4 regions of the Streptomyces sp. NPDC051104 genome follow, and region 1 is predicted to be linked to each of the others. Evidence: riboswitches for the same ligand, from Rfam matches in the RefSeq annotation. Region 1 holds a riboswitch; each other region holds the start of a gene.

Region 1 (7,253 bases):
CTCCAGCAGCTTGGAGCTCGGGTCGGCGGCCGAGTCGCCCTTGCCCTGCCCGCCCTGGGAGAGCGCGCCCGAGGCCAGGCTGCCCTCGAGGCCGCCCAGGTTGGGCAGGCCCAGGTCCGTGCTGATCGTCACCGTGCCGGACATCTGCTGGACGTCCGACTTGGCGATCTTCTCGATGAGCTGTTGCGCGCTGATCTTCGGCAGGTCGGGGTCCCCGGAGCCGGCGAACGCCGGGACGAGCCCGATGGTCGCCGCCGCCACGCCCACGACCGTGACCGGGACGACGTACCGCGCGGCCTTGCGCCGCCCGTCGCGTACGTCCTCGACCTCCCCGGCGGGTGTGCTGTCGTCGGATTCGTACGGTGCCATGTGTGCCTTACCTCCGTCGTCGGCGGCGGCCTGCTGTCTGTGCACTCGTCCACCCCTGCGCCGCCATTCTCCCCCGGACTCCTGTGAGGTGGTCCTCTCCATATGACCAAATCACCGGGAGGGAAGCGTCAGACCGCGGGGCCAACTCCGCGTACTCCTGGGGTATGACATGACGGGCGGGGCACGGCGCCCCACCCGTAGGGGTTGTCAGGGCGTACCGAAAGGCGTGGGACGTGGCACACGCCGGGCGGGGGGCTCAGGGAACGCCTGGCGCGTCACCCCGCCCGGTGCACCACCGCGTCGCACATCTCCGTCAGGGCCGCCTTCGCGCCGCAGTCCGGCAGCGGGGCCAGGGCCGAGCGGGCGTCCTCCGCGTAGCGGACGGCGTCGCGGCGGGCCTGCTCGAGGGCCGGGTGGACCCGGAGGCGGGCGAGGGCGTCGGCGTGGCGGGCGTCGTCCGTGAGGTCGGAGGCCAGCAGCTCGCACAGGGCGACATCCTCCGGCAGCCCGTGCCGCTGGGCGCGCTCGCGCAGGCGCAGGACCGGGAGGGTCGCGATGCCCTCGCGCAGGTCCGTCCCCGGCGTCTTGCCGGACTCGTGGGAGTCGGAGGCGATGTCCAGGACGTCGTCGGCCAGCTGGAACGCCACGCCGAGACGCTCGCCGTACTGCGTCAGCACGTCCACGACCGTCTCGTCGGCGCCCGACATCATCGCGCCGAAGCGGCACGCCACCGCCACCAGGGAGCCCGTCTTGCCGGCGAGGACGTCGAGGTAGTGCTCCACCGGGTCACGGCCGTCCCGCGGGCCCGCCGTCTCCAGGATCTGGCCGGTGACGAGCCGCTCGAACGCCTGCGCCTGGATACGGACCGCCTCCGGGCCGAGGTCGGCCAGGATGTGGGACGCGCGGGCGAACAGGAAGTCGCCGGTGAGAACCGCCACCGAGTTGCCCCAGCGGCTGTTCGCGCTGGCCACCCCGCGCCGCACATCGGCCTCGTCCATCACGTCGTCGTGGTACAGCGTGGCGAGGTGGGTGAGCTCCACGACCACGGCCGAAGGGACGACCCCCGGCGCGTACGGGTCACCGAACTGTGCCGCGAGCATGACGAGCAGCGGCCGGAACCGCTTCCCGCCCGCGCGCACGAGATGCTGCGCGGCCTCGGTGATGAAGGGCACCTCGCTCTTCGTGGCGTCGAGCAGCCCTTCCTCGACAGCGGCCAATCCGGCCTGGACATCGGCTTCCAGAGCCTGGTCCCGCACGCTCAGCCCGAACGGCCCGACGACGGTCACGTGAGGTCTCCTGTCTGCTGACGTCTGCTGACGATCACACGGTCGGTATCGAGGTCGGTCACTTGATCGATGACGCGTCAGGGCGACTCGGCTCACCGAGTTTGTCGATCTGTCGCCGCCATCACTCAAGTCAGCGTATCCGGTCAGGTTTCGATCACCACGAGTGCCCGCTGTTCCAGGCCGGGCGGTATCGGATCACGAGAGGCATGTTCTTGATCAGGTGATACGAGCGGGTTTGGAGCGACACAGCGGAAAGCTGCCCCACCTGGTGGCCGGCGACGCGCACCGGTCCCCTGAAACACCCCCTCGCATCCCACCTCCGGAGCAGCCCGGCACCCCCAAGGCCTTCGCAGGGCCACGCGGCCCGGCCGCCCCGCCCGGCGCCATCACCCGGCCGAGCGCACACCCAGTCTCGACGGGGACGCGCGGAACGCCGAGGCACGCGCGCGTACAGATCCACAGGGCGTGACGAGATGGCATGAGGAGTGACGTCGGTCACGCCCTCCGATCCGGAGATGCGGATTCCCGTAGACCCGACCGATGTCCGAATTGCCGTAATTCGTCCCCATAAAAGCCGCCACTCGAGGGCAACAATCGAGCCTTTTGTCCGAATTGCCGCCCCAGGGCTCTGGATTAGAGGTGGCGATCAAGGAAAGCACGAGTGAATTAGCTCACGCCACCGGTAGGCGGTGCGGAGCATGCGGAATCTCAACTTCTCCTTTACTTATGCCAACTTGAACTGTGCTCAACAAAATGGATCACATCCCTTATTCCCGCATTTCATGGTCATTTACCTCGGACTGCGACTTCCAGGCTTGTTCCCGACATGTGCTCTCGCATACCTTCCCAATCGATCCGGGCGGACCGCCGAATCCTGCCGCCGCCCGCGATCCATTGACCACCACGGCAGGAGCGGGGGACCCAGGTAAGTCGCCGGACCGGGCACAGCGCCGGAACGGCTTGGGGTGAAGCCGATTCCTCGACACCGAGGACACGGCCGGGCACCTCCCAGCCCGAACCCGACAGCTCACCTCGCAGGCGCCGGAGAGGACTACGACATGCCCGCTTTCGCCCTGCCCGCACGCCGTCGGGACCGCCGCTCCAAGGCCGCGCGCCTCACCCGTGCCCTCGCTGTCGCGGGGACGGGTGCCGCCGTTCTGGCCCTTCCGGTCCTGGGCGCGACCAGCGCTTCCGCCGCGACCCCCACCTCCGCGACGACCACGACCGCCGCCGCCAAGACGGTGACGACGCGCGCCGGAAACCTCGACAGCTGGATCCGTCAGTCGCTGGTCGTCATGCAGCAGCACGGGATCCCCGGCTCCTACTACGGCATCCACCGCAACGTGATGCGTGAGTCGTCGGGCAACCCGTCCGCCATCAACCTCTGGGACTCCAACGCCCGGATGGGCATCCCGTCCAAGGGCCTCCTCCAGGTCATCGACCCGACCTTCCGCGCGTACCACGTGCCGGGCACGTCCTGGAACATCTACGACCCGGTGGCGAACATCACGGCCGCGTGCAACTACGCCGCCCACCGGTACGGCTCCATCGACAACGTCCACAGCGCGTACTGACGCTGTGCGCCGCGCGTACCGGGGCTGAGGCCGAGGCCGAGGCCTAGCGGCCCCTGAAGAGTCGTTCGAGGACGACGGCGATGCCGTCGTCCTCGTTCGACTTCGTGATCTCGTCGGCGACCGCCTTGAGTTCGGGGTGGGCGTTCGCCATGGCGACGCCGTGCGCGGCCCAGTCGAACATCGGGATGTCGTTCGGCATGTCGCCGAACGCGATGGTCCGGCGCGGCCCCAGGCCCAGATACTCGGCGGCGAGCGCGAGCCCCGTCGCCTTGGTGATGCCGCATGGCTGGAGTTCGACCGTGCCGGGCCCGGACATGGTGACCGTCGCCAGCGAACCGACCGCGCTGCGCGCCACCGTCGCCAACTCGTCGTCGGCCAGGGCGTGATGGCGCAGCAGCACCTTGCTGATGGGCGCGCACCACAGGTCGTCGCGCCGTTGGACCCGCACCGCGGGCAGCGTGGGGTGCGGCATCCGGTAGCCGGGTTCGATGAGCGTGAGCCCGTCCACGCCGTCCTGGTCGACGGCCGCGTACACCTGCCCCACCTCGGCCTCGATCTTGCCCAGCGCGGTCTCGGCCAACTCCCGTTCCAGGGTGACGGAAAACAGCAGCCGGTCCGCGCCGGCGTCATACACCTGCGCGCCCTGTCCGCACACCGCGAGCCCCCTGCCGCCCAGGTCGTCGAGCAGCGGCCGCACCCTGGGCGCCGGACGCCCCGTCACCACGAGGTGCTGCGCGCCGGCCGCGGCGGCCCGCGCCAGCGCGTCCCTCGACCGGTCGGAGAGCGTGTCGTCACCGCGCAGCAGCGTCCCGTCCAGGTCAGTGGCGATGAGTGAATATGCGAGGGGTGCGGCCATGATCAGAGAATACGGATGGAACACCCCCACGACTCACCGCGAACCAGCCGACGCCCGGCCACCCGTCGTGAACCGGCCGACCCACGGCTGACCTACGGCCGACCTACGACTGACCTACGCCCGACCTCCGGGCGCCTGTCGAGCACCGGCCGGCCCCCGGCCCCCTGCCGAGCACCCGCCGACCTCCGGCCCCCTGCCGAGAACCGGTCGGCATCCGGCTCGACAACCGTGGCCCTTCCGAGAGGGGAGGGCCACGGGGTGGTCCGGTGGGCGGCCGGGTCAGCCGTGAGCCGTCGCCAGGTGCTTCGCCAGGCGCGGCGACGCGAACTCCGTGCCGCAGACGAACCGCATCACCGGTCCGTAGGAGGCCGCCGCCGGCAGGCCCGTGAAGTACAGGCCCGGGACCGAGGACACATAGCCCGCGCCGAGCTTCGGGGCGCCCCGGCTCACCGCCAGGCGTGTGCGCAGTTCGTGGCCCAGGAAGTCCATCGCGGAGATGTCCACACGGTAGCCGGTCGCGGCGATGACGTGGTCCGCGGTGAGTTCCTCCGTGCGGCCCGTGTGGGTCCGGACCGTCAGGGCCGTGCCGCCGTCCGCCACGGACGCACGGATGATCCCTTCCACCCCGCGCACCTGCACGTTCTCCTGGAAGCGGTCGCGCAGCCACCACGCGCCTAGCGGGCCGAGGACGCGACGCACCAGGTAGTGGCGGGTCTGGGCGGGCAGGTAACGGTACGGGTGAGGGTAGTAGCTGAGCGCCCACAGGGACCAGGCACGGCCGAAGGGCGACTCGGGGCGCAGCTTCGGCTGGTCCCACGGGGGAGCGCCGAAGGCGACCTTGCCGCTCCCGCGCGCCACCACGCGCACTCGTGCGCCCGCCTCGGCCGCCAGTGCCGCCGTCTCCAGCGCGGACTGGCCGGCGCCGACGACCAGCAGCTCCTTGCCGGAGAACTGCTGAGGTCATGGTGCTGGGAGCTGTGCGAGACCGGACCGGTGCGCGCGGGGCCGTCCGCTGCCGCGGCGGCCAGCTCCGGCGGGAGGTGCGCGAGGCCCGACAGGCCGGTCGCCACCACGACCGCCCGAGCGGTGAACAACTCGCCCGAGTCCAGCTTGAGATCGAAGCCACCGCCCTTGCGGCGGTCCACGGAGACCACCCGGACCCGCTCGAGCTCGGGCAGCAGCTTCTGCTGGAACCACTCCCCGTACGCGATGAACGTCTCGACCGGGATGATGTCCTCGTCCGTCACCAGCCGGCGGATCCCCGCCGCGTCGCAGTAGTCGGCCAGGGTGTGGCCACGCTGGGGCGCGTCGATGTTCGAGGCGACCGGGGTGGACTTCAGGAGCATGCCCGCGGGCATGTTGTCGCGCCAGCTGACCATGGGCTCGCCGAAGACGCGGACCGGGATACCGCGCCCGCGCAGATGGGCGGCGGTGGACAGGCCGAAAGGCCCGGCGCCGATGACTGCTACCGGTTGAATCACGAAGTCCCTCCCCAGGACGCTACGTGCCTGCTTCGTGGTGGAGCGCGTACGCCTGTGGCGTACCGGTCGTACGCCCCGACGTACCGGTCGTACGCCTACGACGTACGGGTCGTGCTGCCGTGGCGGTTGGTCCGCCACAGCTGATACAGGTGCTTCGCGCCCGGCCGCACGAAGCGCGCGAGCATCGTGACGAACGGCAGCGGGTCGTCCTCCGCGAACCAGGCCAGTTCCGTGCCGCTCGCACGGGCCGGTTCGTGCGGTGTCGTGTAGCCGCTGCGGCGGTAGGCGAGCAGGGCGGGCAGGTCGATGTTCTCCACGATGTACCGATGGCCGGCGCGCTGTTCCCCCTCCGGTACGGCGCGACCGGTCAGGTCCAGGTGCATGGCGCGGACGACGTCCACACCCGACTTGTTCTCGAAGAGCCGGAACTGGGCGCCCATGCGCGGGTTGAAGTCGAGCAGTTTGTACTGTCCGTCGCGCCGGTCGAAGCGGAGGTCGAGGTCGATGACACCGGTGAAGCCGATCTCTTTGATGAAACGTGCGGCGAGATCGGCGAGTTCCGGGTTGTCGACGACGTACGCGTTCGCCGTCATGCCCGCGTGGGGCGGCGAGGAGCGCACCTTGACGCCGGTGAACAGGGCGAGCGGGGTGGAGTTTTGGTCGAAGTAGGCGTGCACGATCCAGTCCTCGGTCTGCTCCCGGGGCAGGTACTCCTGGAGGATCACGCCCGGGTGCTCGCCCCAGTCGCGGGCGAGCCTGAGCAGCCCCTCACGGGTGGCGATCTTCGTCGTGCCGCCCACCGCGGGCCGTTCGCGGCGCACGAACGCCTCGCGGTTCTTCGCCACGAGCGGGAAGCGGGCCTTGTCGGCGAAGCGCACGATGTCGTCGTAGGACTGCGGGAAGGCCGCCTGCGGGCTCGGGATGCCGTGTTCCACGCACAGTTCGTGCAGGCCCTGCTTGCTGGCGAGGCGGCGCGGGAGTCCCGCGTCCACTTTCGGGAACAGGAAGGATCCGGTCAGGGCGCCCCGGTGCTCGGCGATCAGGACCGCTGCCTCCTCGTCGGTGGGGACGAGGACCGCCGGCCGATACGGCGCCCGATGCGCAGCAGGCCCTCCACGAGCCGCTCCGGTTTCTCGGTCCCGGTGGTCGGCCACACGAAGGCGCGCCGCAGATAGCGGGAGGCCGCGGCCGGTGTGTAACGGTCCTCCGTGATCGCATACATCGGTACGCCGAGCCGGCCGAGGCTGCGGATCGCGCCGACCCCGCCGTGGTGCAGCGGGTAGTCGCCGAGCTTCACGATGAGCCCCGGCACATCGCGGTCCGCGTCGAACGGCACACCGCCGGTGCTCCTGGCCACGGGTCCCCCCACGTGTCCCCCCTACGGACCGGACCCACCCCGTCCGTGTCCCCCAAAGGACGCTAAGCCGGAATTAACCCCTCCGACAAGGCCAATACGGACATTGCAAACTCTTTAGACACTGCCCAAGACAGATGACTCACCCGTAACGTGTGCGGCGACCGCATGGAACGCACTGGAACGCACACCCATGGCACGGCACACCCGAAGTGCACGAAAGCGAGGCAGCATCCCATGCCCCCCTTCGACGTCCCCGAGGGCGACCCCTTCGGCCCGCACAACCTCCCCTACGGCGTCTTCTCCCCCGCCGGCTCCGACGAGCGCCGCGTC
Region 2 (7,253 bases), on a different contig from region 1:
GGGAGGCGGTACCGGTGAGGTCGTAGCCGAACCGGAACGGTGCGCCGATGGGGTTGCCGTGGGCATCCAGGCGCCAGGCGGCGAGGTGGTCGGCGTTGGTGTCCACCCCGACCATCCCCCTCGCGCGGGCCGCCGCGAGCGGCACGGTCGTGGCCGGGGGGGAGGGTCCAGGAGGCGGTCAGGTACCAGCGGCCGCGTACCGGGTCTTCGTGGATGCGGTAGGCGACGGCCCGGTTGACGCTGATGCGGTCGCGCCACTGCTCGCCCCGGTGCGCGAACGCCACCCGCGCGGTGAGCACGTACCGGCCGTGCGGAGCGTTCGCCAAGTGGGTGAGCGGGGCCGGGAGTTTGAGGCTCACCTCTCCGTCGGGGGTGACGCGGATGGTCTCGTTGCCGTACCGCTTCCCCGACTCCCCGTCGGCCTGCAGGAACCGGCGCCCGGCCTCCCACCGGGCACGCCACCGGGCCTCGGTGAGTCCCGCTTCCTGAAGGTGGTGGCGGGTGTTCAACCGCCGCTTGCCACCGCGTACGACATGCACGACCCCGGCCTGCCAGTCGGCCCGCGCCGCCCGAAGCCGGTCTTCCAGGACGCGCAGGCGGCGCGACTTCGCATGCCATTCGCGCCGTGAGCGGTAGCCACCCGGTGCATGCTTGCCGCCCTTGTCGCCCACGGGCAGGGACAGCCGGTGCGCGACCGCGCGCACCTGCGCCTGAAGGCCCTGGATATGCGCGAGCTGGGCGCGCCGGGCCAGGGCCCACCGGTCGTGGGTGGCCTTCGTGATCGACCCCGCCCACCGCGCAGACGACTGCCCGGTCAGCACCCGCTTGCGCTCCGCCCACGCACCACCGTCATGATCCAGACCAGCCGCACAGCGCGCCTTCAGGTCACGCGAGGCGAGCGACCCGAGGTGGCCGCCGACCAGACGCAGTACCCGCTCGTCATCCGCGGTCAGCTGCTTGAGCCGGTCCCGGACGGCCACCCCGCACGGGCCGGGCACCACGAACGGCGCCGCCACCTCCCGCAGCCCACCCACCAAAACCACCCCCTCCAGACCCGCAGAATTCCGTCACCGCACTCAACGCCACCACCCGAAGAGGTCACCCATGCGATAAGGGAACCCTCGTTCCCCCGCGCGCACCGTGGCCGGCCCACTCACTCACGTACGCCAGATCACGCTCGTGCACTGTTCCGCGGCAGCAGTTCACAACCCCGCGCCGCACGCTCTTCTTCCGCATCATGGAGTGGTACTCGAAGCGGACGTACGGAAAGGTCCTCGACCCCGGCAAGGCGCTCGCCCACCAGCCTCGCGTGCTGTGGAGCGATCTGCGGTTCGAACAGTGGGTGGCGAAGTGGAACAAGATGGACCCGGACCTGAAGGCGCTGGCCGAGATGGCGTCGGCCGCGGCGATCGGCTGCGCCTGGTGCATGGACTTCGGGTACTGGGTGAGCCGGGAGCGCGGTATGGCGCGCGAGAAGCTGGTCGACGTGCCGCGCTGGCGCGACAGCGACGTGTACACCGAACTGGAGCGCGACGTCATGGAGTACGCCGAGGCGATGACGGCCACCCCGCCCGCTGTCGACGACGTCCTCGCGGCACGGCTCCTGGGCCGCCTGGGCGAGCCGGCGTTCGTTGAGCTGACGGCGATGGTCGCGGTGGAGAACCTGCGCTCGCGCACCAACTCCGCGCTCGGACTGACGAGCCAGGGCTTCAAGGACTCCTGCGACGTGCCGCCCGTGGAGGAACGGCGGACGACCTCCGCGCGGTAGCGGTCACTCCGAGAGCATGCGGTTCCGGCCGGCTCCGGCGACCGCCGTGCCGCCCCTCCACAGGAAGCGGGCGACTCCTTCGAGGCTTCCGTAGGCGGGTGTCCGACGGACCGGATGAGCGGCCCCGGCTCTGCGGGACCGCCGCGCTCAGCTCCTGGGTGAGCCCCAGGTCCTCGCCCGTGGACCGCGGCGGCGAGCGCTTCGACGCCGTCGTCGGACAGCTCGGCAGTCGCCGCCGAGGTCGTCGGCGCGGGCATCGACCGCGTGGACGCCCCGGTCGCGGCCACCGGCGGCAGGGCGCGGTCCGGGCCGGTGGCTGAGGGCTGCCGCCCCCAGCCACCGGCCCGGGGCTCCGCCCACGGACCCCCGCTTCGGCCTGAACGGCCGGCCTCCTGGGAGGAGGAGGCCGGGCCTCACACCGCCTGCGCGATCCGCACCCTGATGTCGTCCGGCGACAGCGTCCCCTTGGCCACCACCCGGTCCCCCGACGACTCTCCGCGCAGCCGCCGTCCGATCCATGGCACCAGGTACTCGCGTGCCCAGTGGATGTCGTCGCGCCGTACCTCGAACGTGCCGCGCGGCGGCAGGGGCGGCCACGGCTGGTCCGGGTCGGCCGGCACCTCCATGCCGAGAACCTGGCCCGCCCGCAGGGCGACGTGGGTGTGGCCCTCGGGCGAGAGGTGGAGACGGTCGTCGTCCCAGGCGCGCCGGTCCTGCACGGACTTGAGCGACCACAGGTCGAGGACCGGGCAGCCGTACCGGTCCGCGATCGCCCGCACATGGCCGTTGTAGGTGGCGATCTTGCCGCGCAGATGCTTGAGCACCGGCACGCTCCGTGTGTCGAACCCGGTGGTCACCATCACCGTGCCGACGGCGGACGTCAGGACCGCGACGGCCCGCTCGAACCGCTCGGCGACGTCGTCGGGGTCGGTGCCCGGCCGGATGATGTCGTTGCCGCCGGCGCAGAACGAGACCAGGTCCGGAGCCAGTTCGACGGCCTTCGGGACCTGGTCCTCGACGATCTGGTCGAGCAGTTTGCCGCGCACGGCGAGGTTCGTGTACCGGAAGTCGCCCTCGGGCCGCCGGTCCGCGAGGAGGACCGCGAACCGGTCGGCCCAGCCGACGAACTGCCCGTCGGGCCCCGGGTCGCCGACACCCTCGGTGAAGCTGTCCCCCACCGCCACGTACGACCCGATCACTGATCTGTTGTCATTCTTCGAATCGTCTGCCACATCGGTCCATGATTCACCTTGCGATGTGAGCTACGCGACCGTAGGAAAAGGTTGACGGACGGTGAGATAAACCACTCGCCGCAACTGCGCCGATCAGGAATACGCCCCCGATCAGGGGTGTTGGGCGAGCCGCCGGACGCTGAACCCGGTGATCCGGAAGTGGCTTCCCGATCACTGTGGGCCGTGGTCGCACTCCTGTCGGGACCGCGTGAACGCCGGAGGCCGGACCCCCAACAGGGCCCGGCCTCGCGGAAATCGCGGCGGGTGGCGTCAGCCGACGGTCACGCCGTGGGAGCGCAGGTAGGCCACCGGATCGACGTCCGACCCGTAGTCGGGGGTCGTGCGGATCTCGAAGTGCAGATGCGGTCCGGTGACATTGCCGGTCGCGCCGGACCGGCCGACCTGCTGCCCCTCGGCGACGGTCTGGCCCGCGGCGACGGAGATGTGGGACAGGTGGGCGTACTGGGCGTAGCGGCCGTCGGCGAGCCTGATGACGACCTGGTTGCCGTACGCGCCACCCCAGCCGGCGGCGACCACGGTGCCCTCGGTGACGGCCTTCACACTGGTGCCGGTCGGGACGACGAAGTCCACTCCGGTGTGGTGGCCGCTGGACCACATGCCGCCCGCGACGTGGTAACCGGTGCCGAGGACGGCACCCGTGACGGGCAGGGTGAAACCGGCGGAGACCGTGGCGGTCCTGGCGGCCTTCCTCGTGACAGCCCTGGAGGCCTTGGACTTTGCTGCGGGCGGGGTGGTCGTCCTCGTCGCGGCCCGGGCACCGTCCAACGTCAGCTTCAGGCCCGGGTGGATGAGCGACGGGTCCGAGCCGACGGCCGAGCGGTTGTCCTCGTAGAGCCTGTGCCAACCGCCGTCGACGTGCTGTTCGCGGGCGATCTTCTCCAGCCAGTCGCCGGCCTCGACCGTGTAGGTCCTGCTGCCGGTCGCCCGGTCCGCGCCCCGCTTCACGGTGACGGGAACCGCGGTGGCGGCCTTCTCGGTAGCGATTGCGGTCCCCTGGGAAGCGGTGACGGTCTCCTGGGAAGCGATGGCGGCCTTCTCGGCAACGGACGAGGCCGGGGTGGCGGCATGGGCCCCGGCCGCCCCGACCAGGGGCAGCGCGAACGCGGCGCCGCCGGTTCCGGCGACGGCGAGGGAACGGGTGAAACGCCGGGGCTTGGGACGGCGGTGCTTACCCTTCGCGGGCATGGTGAATTCCTCTCCGGCGCCTGCGAGGTGAGCTGTCGGGTGCGGACTGGAGATGTCCGGCCGTGCTCGCGCACGGCTTTACCCCTAGCCGTTCCGGAGACCGGAACAGGCATGGTTCCTGTGGGTCCCCCGCTCCTGCCGGGCATGGGTGTGTGTGCGGGCTCCGGACGGCGGCAGGATTCGGCGTTCCGCCCGGATGGATGGGAAACGTAAGCGAACAGGACGCGCAGCGACAACTGTTCGCCTCCCGGTGCGCACCTTTCTCGTTGTCCTCACCGGAAGCCCCCGGTGACGCTCCGTCGATCCGGCGACTCTGGGCTTCACCATTTCCCTGAACAATCACCGAATTACATGCACATGGCGACAGCGGAGCGTCACGCGTATGACACTGCTCACGTGTCGGTTCTTCAGAAGCCCTTCATCCAGAGCGAGTTACAAGGAATCGGTCAATTCGGGCACGCCCATTTTTCAGATTCAGATCCGGCGCAGCCGGATGACCGTCGCGTCGAAGTCACCGCGCAGCGCGGGCCGCAGCCCGTGATGCAGAAGGACCGCACCGCGGTGCAGTTCGCCGGTTTCCCGGCATTCGTACGTCGCCGCCGGGTCCAGGCCACGCAGCCGCAGAGGGGCGACCGGCTCGCCGTAGTGCTGTGCCTGGAGCCAGGCGAGGACGACGGTCTCGTCGCCGAGGACGTACTGCACCGCGCTCAACCCGCCCGCCGGCGGCCGCAGCCGGTACAGGTCACCGCGCTGGACCACGGGCCGGATCTCCTTGTAGAGGCCGACCCAGTCGCGCGCCTCGGCCAGCTCCTCCTCGGTCCACTGCGCGAGGTCGCCGCCGACACCGAGCACTCCGGCCATGGCGCTGACGAACCGGAAGCGCAGCGAGCTCACCCGTCCGTTGAGCATCGCGTTCGGACTGTCGGTGACCCAGGCGGCCATCACCCGGGCCGGATGGATCTGGCTGAAGCCGTGTTGGATGGCGAGGCGGTCGAGCGGGTCTGTGTTGTCGGACGTCCACACCTGGTCCGTACGGCTCATGACGCCCAGGTCGACACGTCCGCCGCCGCCCGAGCAGGACTCGAAGGCGACATGGGGGTGCGCGGCCCGCAACCGGTCCAGCAGGGCGTAGAAGGCGCGCACGTGGTCGACCCACAGCCGCTGCGGGTAAGGCTCGCCGGGCCAGCCGGCGTCGGTGAAGCAGCGGTTGAAGTCCCACTTCACATAGTCGATCGGGGCGCTGGAGAGCAGGGCGTCGAGCTGCTCCCAGAGGTACTCCTGGACGTCCTCGCGGGCGAGGTTGAGCACGAGCTGGTTGCGGAACTCCGTCCGCTTCCGTCCCGGCTGGTACTGCACCCAGTCGGGGTGGGCGCGGTAGAGGTCGCTGTCCGGGTTGACCATCTCGGGCTCGACCCAGATGCCGAACTGCATGCCGAGGGCGTGCACGTAGTCGGCGAGCGGTTTGATGCCGGAGGGGAAGCGGTCCGGATTGGGCCGCCAGTCGCCGAGACCGGCGCGGTCACTGGTACGGGTGCCGAACCAGCCGTCGTCGACCACGAACAGCTCCACCCCTATGGCCGCCGCCCGCCGCGCCAGCGCCCCCTGCTGCTCCTCGGAGATGTCGAACTCGGTGGCCTCCCAGGAGTTGTAGAGCACGGGGCGGTCCCGGTCGGCGTCCGGGACGATGTGCGCGCGCTGGTAGGCGTGCCAGGCGCGGCTCGCGCCGCCGTGGCCGCCGTCGCTCCACAGTCCCGCGAAGACGGGGGTGGTGTACGTCTCCCCCGGCGCAAGGAGCAGCAGACCCGAGTCGTCGTACCCGGCGCCGCCGGTGATCTGCACCCGGGCGTCCGGGAGCTGGGCCACGGCGATCCGCCAGGTGCCCGACCAGGCGAGCGCGCAGCCGTAGACCTCGCCGCTCTCCTCGGTGGCGCCGGTGTCGAGCGCGACCCACGGCAGGTGCTGGTGGCCGGTGTGGCCGCGGCGGCTGCCGATGACCTTCTCGCCGTAGGTGAGGTCGGACCGCACCAGCCGGGACTCGGCCGCCCAACGGCCGTGCAGTTGGGAGAGGTGCCACCCTCCGCGCTCGGGCAGGGTCCAGGTGGCGGAGTCGGCGCGCAGGAGTTCGGCGGGGGCGGGGCCGTCGTTGGCGAGGGTCACCCAGCGCTCTACGACGTCGCCGCGCATCCGGTAGTGGAGGGTGATCCGTAGTCCGGCGTCGGTGAACCGCAGCCGCAGTTCGTCGCCGTCGGCCTCGTACGCCTCGAACGCCCACTCGGTGCCGCGGCGCTCCTCGGTGCGCACGGACAGGGCAGGGCGTACGAAACGGGGGCCGCCCTCGACCGGGTACTCCTCGCGGCCGTCGAGCGGGGACTCGAAGGGCCGGTACGGCGGTGCCGGCAGGGCGGCGAGCGCCTCGGCGTCGGCGAGGGTGATCCGCGGGCCCCAGTGCAGGTGCAGCAGCGTGTCGTCCTCGGCGAGCCGCAGGGCGTAGCTGCTCGTGGGCCCTGACAGCAGCCAGGTGCGGCCGTCCGCGGCGATCTCCAGCATCACATGCCCCCACAGATTCGAACAGGTGCGATCAGGCCCCAACATCATCGGCTGTGAGGTGCCTCGCGGGCAACGCCTGTCCGCGACGCGTGCGCCCTCCCGGGGACGATCGCCTGATCACACGGTGCCGTATCGTCGAGGCGCGGCCCGCCGGCGAACAGCGCCGGCGGACGGATGGGAGGAGCCCTCGTGACGCAGCAGGTCCCGTCTACCGAGCCCGAGCTGACCGGCGTACGCAACTTCCGCGACGTGGGTGGCCTGCCGACCGTGGACGGCCGGCGGGTGCGGCGCGGAGTGCTCTTCCGCAGCGGCCACCTCGCGCACGCGACGGAGCGGGACGCGACCTTCCTCACCTCGCTGGGCCTGCACACGATCTTCGACTTCCGCAACGCGGCGGACAAGAAGCTGGAGGGCCCGGACGTCGAGCTGCCCGGCGTGCGGAACGTCAACCTGCCGCTGACCGACCCGGCGCACGGCGCCGAGTTCTGGAAGATGGTCCG
Region 3 (7,253 bases), on a different contig from region 1:
TGTATACGGCGCCTGTGTTAATGCCGGAGCGCCGACGTGTTTACGGGGTGTTGCGAAGTCCTCACACGGTCCGGGCGGTCCGTCCCGCCGGGAAAGCGGAGCCGGTGCGCGGCAGTGGAGCGTTCCGTGTGCAGCGCCGTGATCGCCCGCGCCCGCTCGCCGTCCCCGCGTGCGACGGCGTCCACGATGCCGCCGTGCTCGGCCCAGGACTCAACGGGGTCGACCGGCGCGTCGACCGCGTACATCCACGTGATCTTGTGCCGCAGCTGGGCCAGCGTCGAGGTCAGCGCGGGGCTCCCGCCGGCCTGCGCCAGCGTCTCGTGGAACCAGCCGCCCAGGGAGCGCAGATCCTCGCTGTTGCCCCTCCTGGCCCGCTCCTGGCCCAGTCTGACCAGGCCACGCAGCACCTTGAGATGGGCCTCGGTACGCCGCTGCGCTGCCCGGGCGGCCCCGAGCGGCTCCAGCAGCATCCGCATCTCCAGCAGGTCGACGGCCTCCTGCTCGCTGGGTTCCGCCACGCACGCGCCCGCGTGCCGGCGGGTGACCACGAAGCCCTCGGCCTCCAGGGTGCGCAGCGCCTCGCGCACGGGAACGCGGGAGACGCCGTAGCGGCGCGCGAGGAGTTCCTCGGTGAGCCGGCTGCCGCGCTCGTAGACACCCGCGACGATGTCATCACGGATCGCCGTGCAGACCGAGTGCGCCGGAATACGCATGACCGACCTCCGCCTTAATCCCCGTGAAACGTACGCGATTGACTCGTGTTCGACCGACTCTATTGCAGTGGGCCGGAATTTCCGACGGCAGGTCGGAATCCAGGGATATTTTTTGGACACGCAGCCGTTCGAAAGACGACGACGGCCCCGGCTGATCAGCCGGGGCCGTCGGGTGCGGGCGCGCCTGTCGCGGGCGCGGGCCGTCAGACGTTCACGCCGTGCGAGCGCAGGTAGGCGACGGGGTCGATGTCCGAGCCGTACTCGGGGGTGGTGCGCGCCTCGAAGTGCAGGTGCGGCCCGGTGGTGTTGCCGGTGGACCCGGCGAGGGCTATCTGCCGGCCGGGGACGACCCGCTGGCCCACGGAGACGCCGATGGACGACAGGTGGCCGTACTGGGTGTAGGTGCCGTCGTTCATCCTGATGACGATCTGGTTGCCGTACGCGCCGCCCCAGCCGGTCTGCACGACGGTACCGGCGCCGACGGCGTGCACGGGCGTGCCGGTGGCGGCGTGGAAGTCGATGCCGGTGTGGGAGCCGGAGGACCACAGGGAGCCGCCGGTCTTGTAACCGGTGGACACGAAGGAGTCGGAGATCGGCGGCACGAACGCGTTGAGACGCCTGCGCTCGGCCTCGCGCGCGGCCCGCTCCTTGGCCTCGCGCTCCTGGCGGGCCTTCTCGGCGGCCTTCCTGCGCGCGGCCTCCTCGGCCCGCTTCTGGGCGGCGGCCTGCTTCTGGGCGGCGGCCTGTGCGTCGATCTTCTCGGCGACCGAGCCACCGAGGGTGACGGCCTGGAGCAGCCCGGTCTGCTCGACGGGGGCGCCGGCGGCGAGGGCCGGGGCGGCCAGGGTGCCGATGACACCGGTGGTGGTGAGCGCTGCCACGCCGACGGCGTTCGCAGTCGTACGCTTCACACGGCTCGGGCGACGGTGCTTCCCGGTGGCGCAGGTGAACGCCATGAAGTGGCTGGTCCTTTCCTTCCCTCTCGCCTACCGGGTTAGCTGACGGGTTCGGAGCAGGAAGGTCTCCTACGGGCTCGCGCCCGATTCACCCCAGGGACTGTGGTTTTGGGTCCCCGGCTCCCCTGGCTCGCGCCGTACGGGGACTCGGCGATGACTGTCCGGTGCCGCGGGTGCGGCGCACTGCCTGACGGACAGCCCGAACGACGCTAAGGGGACCGTCTTTCAATCAGCAAACGCAGAACGGGGTTTGTAGCGCATCCCACAGGGCAGAGAGGCAACCTCTGTGGCAATACGGACAAACCCGCCAATGGGCGGGGCCCTGGTGACACGGAAAGTCACCAGGGCCCCGGGACTGGGCGCGGCGCACGCGCGCGTGCTGTGCGCTCTACTCGGCGGCGACGACGCTCACTTCGCCGATGCCGAGCGCCTCGACGGGCTCCTTGATCTGCGCGGCGTCGCCCACCAGCACGGTGACCAGACGGTCCACCGGGAAGGCGTTCACCACGGCCGCGGTGGCCTCCACCGTGCCCGTGGCGGTCAGCTGCTGATACAGCGTCGACTGGTAGTCGTCCGGCAGGTGCTGCTCGACCTGGTCGGCGAGCGTGCTCGCGACGGCCGCCGCCGTCTCGAACTTCAGCGGTGCCACCCCCACCAGGTTCTGTACGGCGACGTCGCGCTCGGCGTCCGTCAGGCCCTCGGCGGCGAGGATGCGAAGCACCTTCCACAGGTCGTCGAGCGCCGGGCCGGTGTTCGGCGTGTCGACGGAGCCGCTGATGGCGAGCATCGCGGCGCCCGTGCCGTCGGGCGCGGAGCGCAGCACCTGCCCGAAGGCCCGCACCCCGTAGGTGTAGCCCTTCTCCTCGCGCAGGACGCGGTCCAGGCGGGAGGTGAGGGTGCCGCCGAGGCAGTACGTGCCGAGCACCTGGGCGGGCCACACGCGGTCGTGGCGGTCGGGCCCGACACGGCCGATGAGCAGCTGTGTCTGGACGGCGCCGGGACGGTCCACGATGATCACGCGGCCGGTGTCGTCGGCGGTCACCGGGGGCACCGGACGCGGCTTGGAGGGCTCCCCCGTCCAGGCGCCGAGGGTGTCCCCGAGGAGTTCGTCCAGATCGATCCCGGTGAGGTCGCCGACCACGACCGCGGTGGACGTCGCGGGGCGCACATACCGCTCGTAGAAGGCACGGACGGCCGCGGCGTCGATGCTCGCGACCGTCTCCTCGGTGCCCTGACGCGGGCGCGACATGCGCGAGGACGCCGCGAACAGCTCCTTGGAGAGCTCCTTGGCGGCGCGGCGGGCCGGGTTGGCCATCTCGTGCGGGATCTCGTCGAGGCGGTTGCGCACCAGGCGCTCCACCTCGCTGTCCGCGAACGCCGGCGACCTCAGGGCGTCGGCGAGCAGTCCGAGCGCCTTGGGGAGGCGGGAAACCGGCACCTCCAGGGAGAGGCGGACGCCGGGGTGGTCGGCGTGCGAGTCGAGGGTGGCGCCGCAGCGCTCCAGCTCGGCGGCGAACTCCTCGGCGGAGTGCTTGTCGGTGCCCTCGGAGAAGGCGCGCGCCATGATCGTGGCGACGCCGTCGAGGCCGGCCGGCTCGGCGTCCAGGGGCGCGTCGAGGAGCACCTCGACGGCGACGACCTGCTGGCCGGGGCGGTGGCAGCGCAGCACGGTCAGGCCGTTGTCGAGCGTGCCGCGCTCGGGCGCCGGGAACGCCCAGGGCCGGGCCTCGCCGGGCTCGGGCTGCGGGTGGAACTCCATGGTCGCGAGCTCGCTCACTTCGCCGACTCCTCGGTCTCGTCGGTGGTCTCGGCTGCTTCCGGGGCCTCGGCCGCGACCGGTTCGTACACGAGCACCGCGCGGTTGTCGGGGCGCAGGCGGGCCTTGGCGATCTCCTGCACCTCCTCGGCGGTGACCTCGAGCACGCGCTTCACGGCGGTCAGGGCGAGCTGGGGGTCGCCGAACAGCACGGCGTACCGGCACAGTTCGTCGGCGCGGCCCGCGACCGTGCCGAGCCGGTCCAGCCACTCGCGCTCCAACTGGGCCTGGGCGCGCTCCATTTCCTCGGCCGTCGGGCCCCGCTCGGCGAACCGGGCGAGTTCCTCGTCGATGGCGGCCTCGATGACGGGCACCTCCACGTCGCCGGAGGTCTTCACGTCCAGCCACCCCAGCGAGGGCGCCCCGGCGAGCCGCAGCAGGCCGAAGCCGGCGGCGACTGCGGTGCGGTCACGGCGCACGAGCCGGTTGTACAGGCGGGAGGACTCGCCGCCGCCGAGGATCGTGAGCGCCAGGTCGGCCGCGTCGGACGCGCGTGTGCCGTCCTGCGGCAGCCGGTAGGCGGCCATCAGGGCACGCGCCGGAACCTCCTCCTCGACGACCTCGCGCAGCTGCTCGCCGATGATCTCGGGCAGCGAGCCGTCGCGCGGCTGGGGCTTGCCGTCGTGGGACGGGATGGACCCGAAGTACTTCTCGATCCAGGCGAGGGTCTGCTGGGGGTCGATGTCGCCGACGACGGACAGCACCGCGTTGTTCGGCGCGTAGTAGGTGCGGAAGAACGCGCGCGCGTCCTCCAGGGTCGCCGCGTCCAGGTCGGCCATCGACCCGATCGGCGTGTGGTGGTAGGGGTGGCCCTCGGGGTAGGCGAGCGCGGTCAGCCTCTCGAAGGCGGTGCCGTAGGGGACGTTGTCGTAGCGCTGGCGGCGCTCGTTCTTCACGACGTCCCGCTGGTTCTCCATGGACTCGTCGTCGAGCGCGGCGAGCAGGGAACCCATGCGGTCGGCCTCCAGCCAGAGGGCGAGCTCCAGCTGGTGGGCGGGCATGGTCTCGAAGTAGTTGGTGCGCTCGAAGCTGGTGGTGCCGTTGAGCGAGCCGCCCGCTCCCTGCACCAGCTCGAAGTGGCCGTTGCCCTTGACCTGGGCGGAGCCCTGGAACATCAGGTGCTCGAAGAGGTGGGCGAGACCCGTGCGCCCCTGAACCTCGTGCCGGGAGCCGACGTCGTACCAGAGGCACACCGCCGCGACCGGGGTCAGATGGTCCTCGGAGAGCACCACGCGCAGGCCGTTGGCCAGGCGGTGCTCGGTCGCTGTCAGGCCGCCGGAGCCTGCCTCGGCTGTGGCCGTGTGACCCATGGGCATGTACGTCCCTTCGATCGCGGAAGCTGTCGCGGAAACCGCGGTTTCCTGCCGGTCCTGTCACTGTATGCAAGCGTGCCGACCGGTGGCGAAGTTCCCGGGCGACGTACGCCGAGAGCGAGACCATGATTACGGGGGGTGGGGGAAGCTCGCCGTTGACGCGTCGGGGGGCCGGGACGGTCGTGATCGCCGTCGGGCCCGTTTCACGGCCCCTCGGAAGGGCCCCGGTCCCCGTTGTCGGTGCGGCGGTCCACAATGGTCGGCGTCAGATTCGTTTCCATGCCCAGCACAGACGGTGAAGGAGCCGGCAGCGATGGCCCGCCGCAGCACGAAGACCCCGCCACCCGACGACTCGTACGAGGAGAAGATCCTCGACATCGACGTCGTGGACGAGATGCAGGGCTCCTTCCTCGAGTACGCATACTCGGTCATCTACTCAAGGGCCCTGCCGGACGCCCGCGACGGCCTCAAGCCGGTGCACCGGCGGATCGTCTACCAGATGAACGAGATGGGCCTGCGCCCCGACCGCGGCTATGTGAAGTGCGCCCGCGTCGTCGGCGAGGTCATGGGTAAGTTGCATCCGCACGGCGACGCGTCGATCTACGACGCCCTGGTGCGCATGGCCCAGCCCTTCTCGATGCGCGTGCCGCTGGTCGACGGCCACGGCAACTTCGGCTCGCTGGGCAACGACGACCCGCCGGCCGCCATGCGGTACACCGAGTGCCGGATGGCCGAGGCGACGAGTCTGATGACCGAGTCGATCGACGAGGACACGGTCGACTTCGCGCCCAACTACGACGGCCAGGAGCAGGAGCCGGTGGCCCTGCCCGCCGCCTTCCCGAACCTTCTGGTGAACGGCGCGTCGGGCATCGCGGTCGGCATGGCGACGAACATGCCGCCGCACAACCTGCGCGAGGTGATCGCGGCCGCCCGCCATCTGATCAGGTATCCGAACGCGGACCTGGACGCTCTGATGAAGCACGTCCCGGGCCCGGACCTGCCCACCGGCGGCCGGATCGTGGGGCTGCCCGGGATCCGCGACGCGTACGAGACGGGCCGTGGCACCTTCAGGATGCGGGCCACGGTCTCCGTGGAGGACGTGACGGCGCGCCGCAAGGGCCTCGTCGTCACCGAGCTGCCCTTCACGGTCGGCCCGGAGAAGGTGATCGCCAAGATCAAGGACCTGGTGGGCTCGAAGAAACTCCAGGGGATCGCCGACGTCAAGGACCTCACCGACCGGCAGCACGGCCTGCGCCTGGTCATCGAGATCAAGAACGGCTTCGTGCCGGAGGCGATCCTGGAGCAGCTCTACAAGCTGACGCCCATGGAGGAGTCCTTCGGCATCAACAACGTGGCCCTGGTCGACGGCCAGCCGCTGACACTGGGCCTCAAGGAACTCCTCGAGGTCTACCTGGACCACCGCTTCGACGTGGTCCGCCGCCGCTCGGAGTTCCGCCGCGGCAAGAAGCGCGACCGCCTCCACCTGGTCGAGGGCCTGCTGACCGCGCTGATGGACATCGACGAGGTCATCCGTCTGATCCGCTCCAGCGACAACTCCGCGCAGGCCAAGGAGCGCCTGATGGAGCGCTTCTCGCTGAGCGAGATCCAGACGCAGTACATCCTCGACACGCCGCTGCGCCGTCTGACGAGGTTCGACCGCATCGAGCTGGAGGCGGAGAAGGACCGGCTCAACACCGAGATCGAGGAGCTGACCCGGATCCTGGAGTCGGACGCGGAGCTGCGCAAGCTGGTGTCCAACGAACTGGCCGCGGTGGCCAAGAAGTTCGGCACCGACCGGCGCACGGTGCTGCTGGAGTCCTCCGGTGCCCCGGCCCCGACGGTTCCGCTGCAGGTCGAGGACGCCCCCTGCCGGGTGCTGATCTCGTCGACCGGCCTGCTGGCGCGCACGGCGAACAACGACCCCTTCGAGGAGGACACCGACGGCAGGCGCGCCAAGCACGACGTGATCGTCTCCGCCGTCCCGGTGACGGCGCGGGGTGAGGTGGGCGTGGTGACGTCCGCCGGGCGGCTGCTGCGGGTGAACGTGATCGACCTTCCGCAGCTGCCGGAGACGGCGACGCGGGCGAGCCTGTCCGGGGGTGCGCCGGTCTCGGAGTTCGTCTCCCTGACGGAGGACGAGACGGTGGTGTGCCTGACGACGCTGGACGAGTCCTCCCAGGGTCTCGCGCTCGGCACGGAACAGGGCGTGGTCAAGCGCGTGGTTCCCGACTACCCTGCGAACAAGGAGGAGTTGGAGGTCATCACCCTCAGGGAGGGCGACCGGATCGTCGGCGCGGTCGAGCTGCGCACGGGCGAGGAGGACCTGGTCTTCATCACGGACGACGCCCAGCTGCTGCGTTACCCCGCCTCCCAGGTCCGCCCGCAGGGCCGTCCCGCGGGCGGCATGGCGGGCATCAAGCTGACCGAGGGCGCCAAGGTGATCTCGTTCACGGCG
Region 4 (7,253 bases), on a different contig from region 1:
GGAAGGTCTGGCCGCGGCGGGCCGGCGGCCGCTGACACAGGCGTACGGCAGGACAGCGGACATACACATGCAGCAGGACAGCGGACACACACGTACGGCAGGGGACCAGACACCGGCGTACGGCAGGAGAGCGGGGAACCGGTGGCCAAGCAGGTCAGGCAGGTGGCGCAGGCGCGCCCGGGGAAGGCGGGGCAGGCGCGATCCGGGGGGCGGCCCGCCGCGGTGGGGCGCGCCGTCGTCACCTGGCTGCGCTCGCTCCGCGGACGCACCATCGCGCTGACGGCGGGCTCGCTGGCCGTCGTCGCCGTGGTGGTCGTCGCCGGCACGCTGCTTCTCCGGCACGACGACCGGCCGCCGATCCCGGACACGCGGGCGAGGCGCTACGACGACGTCGACGTCTGCCTGCTCACCGATGACAAGGGCATCAAGGCGGGGACCACCGCCGCCGAGGTCTGGCAGGGCATGCAGGACGCCTCCCTCAAGACGCACGCGCGCGTGAGCTACGCGCCGGTGACCGGGGAGCAGAGCGCCGGCAACGCGCGCCCGTACCTCAACGGTCTGCTGCAGCGCTCCTGCGACGTGGTGCTCGCCGTCGGCCGGGCCGAGATCTCGGCCGCCGCGCAGACGGCACCGGGGTACCGGAAGGTCGGCTTCGTGCTCGTCGGCACCGGGGGCGGCGAGACCGCCGGTGCCAATGTGACCAGGCTCGACACCGGCGACACGCTGCGCGCCGACGTGGCCGGGGCGGTCGAGCGAGCGGTGGACGGGCGGGCCTGAGCGGCCGGACGGGGGCCCACCAGGGGCGGGCGGTGCCCGAAGCGCCGGTGAATCGTTGGTCGAATGGGTTGGCCGGAGCCGGTCCGCTCCTTACCATCGATCACCGCAAGACCTTGTGCACCGTCGCACAATCCCCCACCCTGGGAGGTCATTTTGCACCGCCGTCGCCCCGCGATCGCCCTCAGCGCCGCCTTGGTCGCGGCCCCTCTCCTCACCGCGTGCGGCGGCACCGCGCACCCGGGTGCCGCGGCCGTCGTCGGAGGTGAGCGGATCACGGTCGCGCAGCTGGAGAGCCGGGTGGACGAGGTGCGCGCGGCCCAGCGCGCCGCCGCCACGGGCGACGCCCAGTACGGGCAGGCGGTCGCCCAGACCGGCAGCCTCACCCGCGACACGCTGCACAGCCTGGTCCTGGACCGGGTCCTGGACCGCGCCGCGAAGAACGCGGGCGTGAGCGTCACCGCCAGGGACGTCGAACAGATGCGGGCGGACCTCCAGGCGCAGGCGGGCGGCGCGAAGCAGCTGCAGACCGTGTGGCTTGAGCAGTACGGGGTGGCTCCCCAGCGCCTCGACGACAGCCTCCGCACGGAGGTCGAGGCGCAGAAACTGGCCGCCGCGCTCGGCGCGGACATGAGCACGACCGAGGGCAAGGCCGCGTTCTGGAAGGCCATGTCGCAGGCGTCTCGGGAGCTGCACGTCGACCTGAACCCCCGCTACGGCACCTGGGACGTGCAGAAGAGCAGCCTGGCGGACGCGAAGACCCCGTGGGTCAAGGAGGTCACGGCGGCGGCTGCGCAGCAGACGGCGTAGACGGGCGGTACGGGACTGGGGCCGGGCGGTAGGCGTCCGGGAGTGGTGCTCCGGGGCCTGTGGACAACTCCGGCGGCGATGGGCCCATGCCTGTGGACAACTCCGGGGGCCGTCCGTGGCGTGCGTTACGTTCGGAGGGTGAACGCAACCAGCTTCGAAGCGGCCCCGGGACCGGGGGCGACCGCCGAGCCCGGCCGGATCGTCCTGCTCACCACCAGCCACCGGGTCGCGCCCGGTCTCCTGTCCTGGCCCGCCTGGCAGGCACTGCACGCCGCCGACCGGGTCCTGTGCGCGTACGGCGCGCACCCGCAGCTGCCCTATCTGCGCGAGGCGGGCATAGCGGTCGAGGAGGCCGCCCCGAGCGCGCAGGAGCTGGTCGACGCCTGCGCCGGCGGGCGCACGGTGGTCGTCGTCGCCACGGGTGAGGGCGAGCCCGCGCTGACGGACGGCCTGGCGCGCCTCGCCGGATCAGGCCGCGTCCAGATGCCGGAGCTGGAGCTGCTGCCCGCGTCGTACGACCTCCCGGGCGCCCGTCTCCTGGACCTGGTGCAGGTCATGGACCGCATCCGCGCCGAGTGCCCCTGGTCGTCCCGGCAGACCCACCTGGGCCTGGCCAAGTACGGCATCGAGGAGGCGTACGAACTGGTCGAGGCCATCGAGGCGGGCGATCGCGAGGAGCTGCGGGAGGAGCTGGGCGACGTCCTGCTCCAGGTCGTCTTCCACGCCCGGATAGCCGAGGAGCACGCGGAGGCGCCCTTCTCCATCGACGACGTGGCGGGCGGCATCGTCGCCAAGCTGATCCACCGCCACCCGCACGTGTTCGGGGACGAGACCGCGACGACGCCGGAGGAGGTCAAGGAGCACTGGTTGCGGACCAAGGCGGTGGAGAAGCGGCGCACGTCGGTGACGGAGGGCATCCCGCTCGGCCAGCCGGGCCTCGCCCTCGCCGCGAAGCTGCACTCCCGCGTCCGCACGGCGGCCCTTCAGGTCCCGCTCCCGCAGGGCGACGGCATCGGCTACGAGTTGTTGGCGCTGGCCGCGCGCGCGGAGACGGAGGGCGTGGACCCGGAGGCGGCCCTGCGCGCGGCGGCACGCGCGTACCGGGACGCGATCCGGGAGGTGGAGAGCGGGGGCTCGAGGAAGTGAACGAGACCGCCTCCCCGGCCCCCGAACTGTTCACCTGGGAGTTCGCCGCCGACCCGTACCCCGCCTACGCCTGGCTGCGTGAGCACGCCCCCGTGCACCGGACGAGGCTGCCGAGCGGTGTGGAGGCCTGGCTGGTCACCCGGTACGTGGATGCCAAGCAGGCCCTCGCCGACCCGCGGCTGAGCAAGAACCCGGCGCATCACGACGAGCCCGCGCACGCCAAGGGCAAGACCGGCATCCCCGGCGAGCGCAAGGCGGAGCTGATGACCCATCTGCTCAACATCGACCCGCCGGACCACACCCGGCTGCGCCGGCTCGTCTCCAAGGCCTTCACGCCCCGGCGTGTCGCGGAGTTCGCGCCGCGGGTCCAGGAACTCACCGACCAGCTCATCGACCGGTTCGCGGGCAGGGGAGAGGCCGACCTCATCCACGAGTTCGCCTTCCCGCTCCCCATCTACGCCATCTGCGACATGCTCGGCGTCCCGCGCGAGGACCAGGACGACTTCCGGGACTGGGCCGGGATGATGATCCGCCACGGGGGAGGACCGAGGGGCGGCGTCGCGCGGTCCGTGAAGAAGATGCGCGGCTACCTCGCCGACCTCATCCATCGCAAGCGCCTGGCGCTACCCGTCGAGCCCGGCCCCGGCGAGGACCTCATCTCCGGGCTCATCCGCGCCTCCGACCACGGCGAGCACCTCACCGAGAACGAGGCCGCCGCGATGGCCTTCATCCTGCTCTTCGCAGGGTTCGAGACCACCGTCAACCTCATCGGGAACGGCACGTTCGCGCTCCTCGGGCACCCCGGGCAGCGGGCCCGTCTGCAGCGGTCGCTCGCCGCCGGGGAACGCGACCTGCTCGAGACGGGCGTCGAGGAGCTGCTGCGCTACGACGGCCCGGTGGAGCTGGCCACCTGGCGTTTCGCCACACGGCCGCTCACCGTCGGCGGACAGGACATCGCCCCCGGCGACCCCGTCCTGGTGGTCCTGGCCGCCGCGGACCGGGACCCGGCGCGGTTCGCCGACCCGGACGTCCTCGACCTCTCCCGCCGCGACAACCAGCACCTCGGGTACGGGCACGGCATCCACTACTGCCTGGGCGCGCCCCTGGCCCGCCTGGAGGGACAGACGGCGCTCGCCACGCTCCTGACCCGCCTGCCGGACCTGCGGCTCGCGGTCGACCCGTCCGCGTTGCGCTGGCGCGGCGGACTCATCATGCGGGGCCTGCGCACGCTGCCCGTGGCATTCACACCGGTACCGGAGAAAGGTCACGAACGTCCCGCCGACATCCGGACATGACACGGCGAACAAACGGACGGTCACAAGTAGGTGACAGGATCTCACCTCTGTGATCTTCACGTGATCTACGCTGCATTAACTTGTGACAAGCGATCTAGTGCCGATACGTTCACGCAGCAACGCGGCGGTCCGCACGCCACGGCCGTCGCGTCGGTCGATGCTGTCGTGTGAAAGGCAACCGCATGCTCTCCGGGAACGGTCGTCACCGTCGCCCCCGTCAGGCTCCGGCTCTCCTCGTCGCGGCAGGGGTGACCGGATCAGCGATCGCGATCCCGCTGCTCGGCGCCACCGGCGCGAGCGCGGCCACCGGCGCCACCTGGGACCAGGTCGCGGACTGCGTCAGCGGCGGCTCATGGAGCGCGGACACCGGCAACGGCCACTACGGCGGGCTGCAGCTGACGCAGGACGACTGGGACAAGTTCGGCGGTCTCGACTACGCGCCGAGCCCCGACCAGGCGAGCCGTTCACAGCAGATCGCCGTCGCCGAGAAGGTCCTGGCGGCCGGGGGCGTCGGGGTCTGGGGCACCTGCGGCCTGCTGAACGGTCTGAGCAGGGACTCCGGCTCCGCCGACGTCGACACGGGTGTCGCCGGGGACTCGTCGTCCGGCGGCGGATCGTCCTCCGACTCCGGCCTCGATTCCGGCATCGACTCCGGTCTGTCCGACTCGTCCGGATCATCCGCGTCGACCACTCCGTCGCCTTCTTCATCCTCTTCGTCCCCTTCGCCTTCCTCGTCCTCGCCCTCGTCCGGGGCGTCGAGCGCCGACACAGCCAAGAGCGCACAGGAGTCCGGTAGCGCGCCGACGGCCACGTCGAAGAGCGATGAGTCGGGCAAGTCGGCACAGAGCGATGCCTCGCCGGGGGCGAGTTCGACCGAGACCTCGGGTGCCGGTCGTCACCGCGGAGACAGCGCCGAAGAGAGTGCCGCGGACGGCCGTGCGTCGGACGCGTCCGGCCGGCACGCCTCACGCGGCACCGCGGACGCGCGCGACGCCGTCGACGGCTCGTACACCGTCCGCCCCGGGGACAATCTGTCGTCCATCGCCGACTCCCTTGACCTCGGCGGCGGATGGACGGCGCTGTACGAGGCGAACAAGCAGACGGTCGGTGCCGATCCGAACCTCATCCTCCCCGGTCAGAGCCTTGCGCTCGACGTCGACCCGACCGGCGGGTCGTCCTGAACTGCCCTTTGTATGACGGAAGTTCGCGACCCATTTAGCGCCGAATGTCCTATTTGGCGAAAGTGAGATATGAGTCTCATAAGCCCTGATCGTCTTTGAAATTCCGGCGATCGACTGCTTACGGTCGTGATCGCTCGCCACAGCGAGCCCCTGCGGTCGCAACGCCGAATCCTGCCAGCGGCCGTACGGGAACAGTCGTCGCGTCAAGCGCCGTAGGCAGGAGCGGGGGACCCAAGGTAGGCGCCGCGTCCGGGAGTTGACCGGAAGCGGCTCGGGGTGAAGCCGTGTCCCGCAAGGGGCACGGCCGGGCAACTCAACCGGCCCGAACCCGACAGCTCACCTCGCAGGCGTCGGTGAGGGGAACGAACCATGCTGTGTTCCGGCAACGGTAAGCACCGCCGCTCGTCCAAGGCCACCCGTGTCATCGCGCTCGCCGGTGTCGCCGGCGCTGCCATCGCCGGCCCGCTCCTCGCGGCCGGGAACGCCTCCGCGGCCACCGCCGCCCAGTGGGACGCCGTCGCCCGGTGCGAGTCCGGCGGCAACTGGCACATCAACACCGGCAACGGCTTCTACGGTGGTCTGCAGTTCACGAACTCCACCTGGGCCGCGTACGGCGGCACCGCCTACGCCTCCCGCGCCGACCTGGCCACCGAGGGCCAGCAGATAGCCATCGCGGAGAAGGTCCTCGCGGGCCAGGGCAAGGGCGCCTGGCCGGTGTGCGGCAAGGGTCTGACCAGCGCCACGTACAACGGTTCCGCGGCCACCGGCTCCTCGAGCAGCGCGAAGAGCACCACCACCACGAAGAGCACCACCCGCTCGACCGAGCAGCAGGCGGCCAACCGCTCCACGCAGCGCCCGGCCCCGCAGAAGACCGTCACCACCCCGACCGGCCGGAAGGTCGAGAAGGGCGACGGCGAGTACAAGGTGGTCAAGGGCGACACCCTCAGCTCGATCGCCGCGAGCCACCACGTCCAGGGCGGCTGGCAGAAGCTCTTCGACCTGAACAAGGACATCGTCCAGGACGCCGATCTGATCTACCCGGGCCAGCAGCTGCACCTGAAGTGACAGCCGCCCGGTAGCCGGCCCCAGGCCCCTCCCAGGCGTGACCCCCACCGTGGGGGTCACGTGAGGGCCCACCCCGTCCCCGCGGGCTCCCCGCTCCGGCGCGTGTTCCCCCGTACGCGCCGGAGCGGGGCTTTGTGCTGTCCGGCCCCTTTGTCGTCCGGCCGCTTCGCCGCCCGGCCGCGCGGATTTCACCCCGCCTTTCCCCGGCCCTTTGTTCCGGACGGGAACAATGTGTACCGTCACCCTGTCCACGGGACGGTCGGTAGGCCGGCCGACACCCCGGGGCGGTTAGGCTCTAGTCGCAAGGCACAGCCGCAAGGCAGACAGCCCCGCACTTCCAGCGTCACATCCAAGAAGGAGATGCTCGTGCCGTCCATCGACGTCGTCGTAGCCCGGGAAATCCTGGACTCCCGAGGCAACCCCACGGTCGAGGTCGAGGTCGGCCTCGACGACGGCAGCACGGGTCGTGCCGCCGTCCCGTCCGGCGCCTCCACCGGCGCCTTCGAGGCCATCGAGCTCCGCGACGGTGACCCCAACCGCTACCAGGGCAAGGGTGTCGAGAAGGCCGTCCTCGCCGTCATCGAGCAGATCGGCCCGGAGCTGGTCGGCTACGACGCCACCGAGCAGCGCCTGATCGACCAGGCGATGATGGACCTGGACGCCACCGACAACAAGGGCTCCCTCGGCGCCAACGCGATCCTCGGCGTCTCCCTCGCCGTCGCCCACGCCGCCTCCGAGGCGAGCGACCTGCCCCTGTTCCGTTACCTGGGCGGCCCGAACGCGCACCTGCTGCCGGTGCCGATGATGAACATCCTGAACGGCGGCTCGCACGCCGACTCCAACGTGGACATCCAGGAGTTCATGATCGCCCCGATCGGCGCGGAGTCCTTCTCCGAGGCCCTGCGCTGGGGCACCGAGGTCTACCACACGCTGAAGAAGGTCCTGAAGAGCAAGGGCCTGTCCACCGGCCTCGGCGACGAGG

Evidence for each region. Region 1 has a riboswitch for cyclic di-AMP ahead of AB0N14_RS04250 (transglycosylase SLT domain-containing protein). Riboswitches for the same ligand answer to the same signal wherever they lie in the genome.
Region 2: another riboswitch for cyclic di-AMP. It lies ahead of AB0N14_RS14955 (peptidoglycan DD-metalloendopeptidase family protein); the one in region 1 lies ahead of AB0N14_RS04250 (transglycosylase SLT domain-containing protein).
Region 3: another riboswitch for cyclic di-AMP. It lies ahead of AB0N14_RS26145 (M23 family metallopeptidase); the one in region 1 lies ahead of AB0N14_RS04250 (transglycosylase SLT domain-containing protein).
Region 4: another riboswitch for cyclic di-AMP. It lies ahead of AB0N14_RS17345 (transglycosylase family protein); the one in region 1 lies ahead of AB0N14_RS04250 (transglycosylase SLT domain-containing protein).

The regions. Positions count from the first base shown of each region.
Region 1 is NZ_JBFBBS010000001.1:863,525-870,777, forward strand. It holds gene AB0N14_RS04240 (sigma-E factor regulatory protein RseB domain-containing protein) at 1-369, opposite strand, end outside; gene AB0N14_RS04245 (polyprenyl synthetase family protein) at 645-1,655, opposite strand; cyclic di-AMP (ydaO/yuaA leader) riboswitch at 2,545-2,709, shown strand; gene AB0N14_RS04250 (transglycosylase SLT domain-containing protein) at 2,729-3,229, shown strand; gene AB0N14_RS04255 (HAD family hydrolase) at 3,273-4,085, opposite strand; partial or broken gene AB0N14_RS04260 (FAD-dependent oxidoreductase) at 4,365-5,566, opposite strand; partial or broken gene AB0N14_RS04265 (ATP-grasp domain-containing protein) at 5,662-6,902, opposite strand; gene fahA (fumarylacetoacetase) at 7,158-7,253, shown strand, end outside.
Region 2 is NZ_JBFBBS010000008.1:139,050-146,302, forward strand. It holds partial or broken gene AB0N14_RS14940 (IS200/IS605 family accessory protein TnpB-related protein) at 1-1,034, opposite strand, end outside; gene AB0N14_RS14945 (carboxymuconolactone decarboxylase family protein) at 1,238-1,768, shown strand; gene AB0N14_RS14950 (SGNH/GDSL hydrolase family protein) at 2,182-2,967, opposite strand; gene AB0N14_RS14955 (peptidoglycan DD-metalloendopeptidase family protein) at 3,271-4,206, opposite strand; cyclic di-AMP (ydaO/yuaA leader) riboswitch at 4,211-4,367, opposite strand; gene AB0N14_RS14960 (alpha-galactosidase) at 4,681-6,753, opposite strand; gene AB0N14_RS14965 (tyrosine-protein phosphatase) at 6,943-7,253, shown strand, end outside.
Region 3 is NZ_JBFBBS010000022.1:72,478-79,730, reverse strand. It holds gene AB0N14_RS26150 (GntR family transcriptional regulator) at 18-713, opposite strand; gene AB0N14_RS26145 (M23 family metallopeptidase) at 917-1,669, opposite strand; cyclic di-AMP (ydaO/yuaA leader) riboswitch at 1,682-1,832, opposite strand; gene AB0N14_RS26140 (pitrilysin family protein) at 2,058-3,446, opposite strand; gene AB0N14_RS26135 (pitrilysin family protein) at 3,443-4,801, opposite strand; gene AB0N14_RS26130 (DNA topoisomerase IV subunit A) at 5,112-7,253, shown strand, end outside.
Region 4 is NZ_JBFBBS010000010.1:82,393-89,645, forward strand. It holds gene AB0N14_RS17315 (hypothetical protein) at 1-35, shown strand, start outside; gene AB0N14_RS17320 (hypothetical protein) at 142-777, shown strand; gene AB0N14_RS17325 (SurA N-terminal domain-containing protein) at 931-1,584, shown strand; gene AB0N14_RS17330 (nucleoside triphosphate pyrophosphohydrolase) at 1,723-2,730, shown strand; gene AB0N14_RS17335 (cytochrome P450) at 2,727-4,025, shown strand; gene AB0N14_RS17340 (transglycosylase family protein) at 4,208-5,206, shown strand; cyclic di-AMP (ydaO/yuaA leader) riboswitch at 5,405-5,571, shown strand; gene AB0N14_RS17345 (transglycosylase family protein) at 5,576-6,271, shown strand; gene eno (phosphopyruvate hydratase) at 6,632-7,253, shown strand, end outside.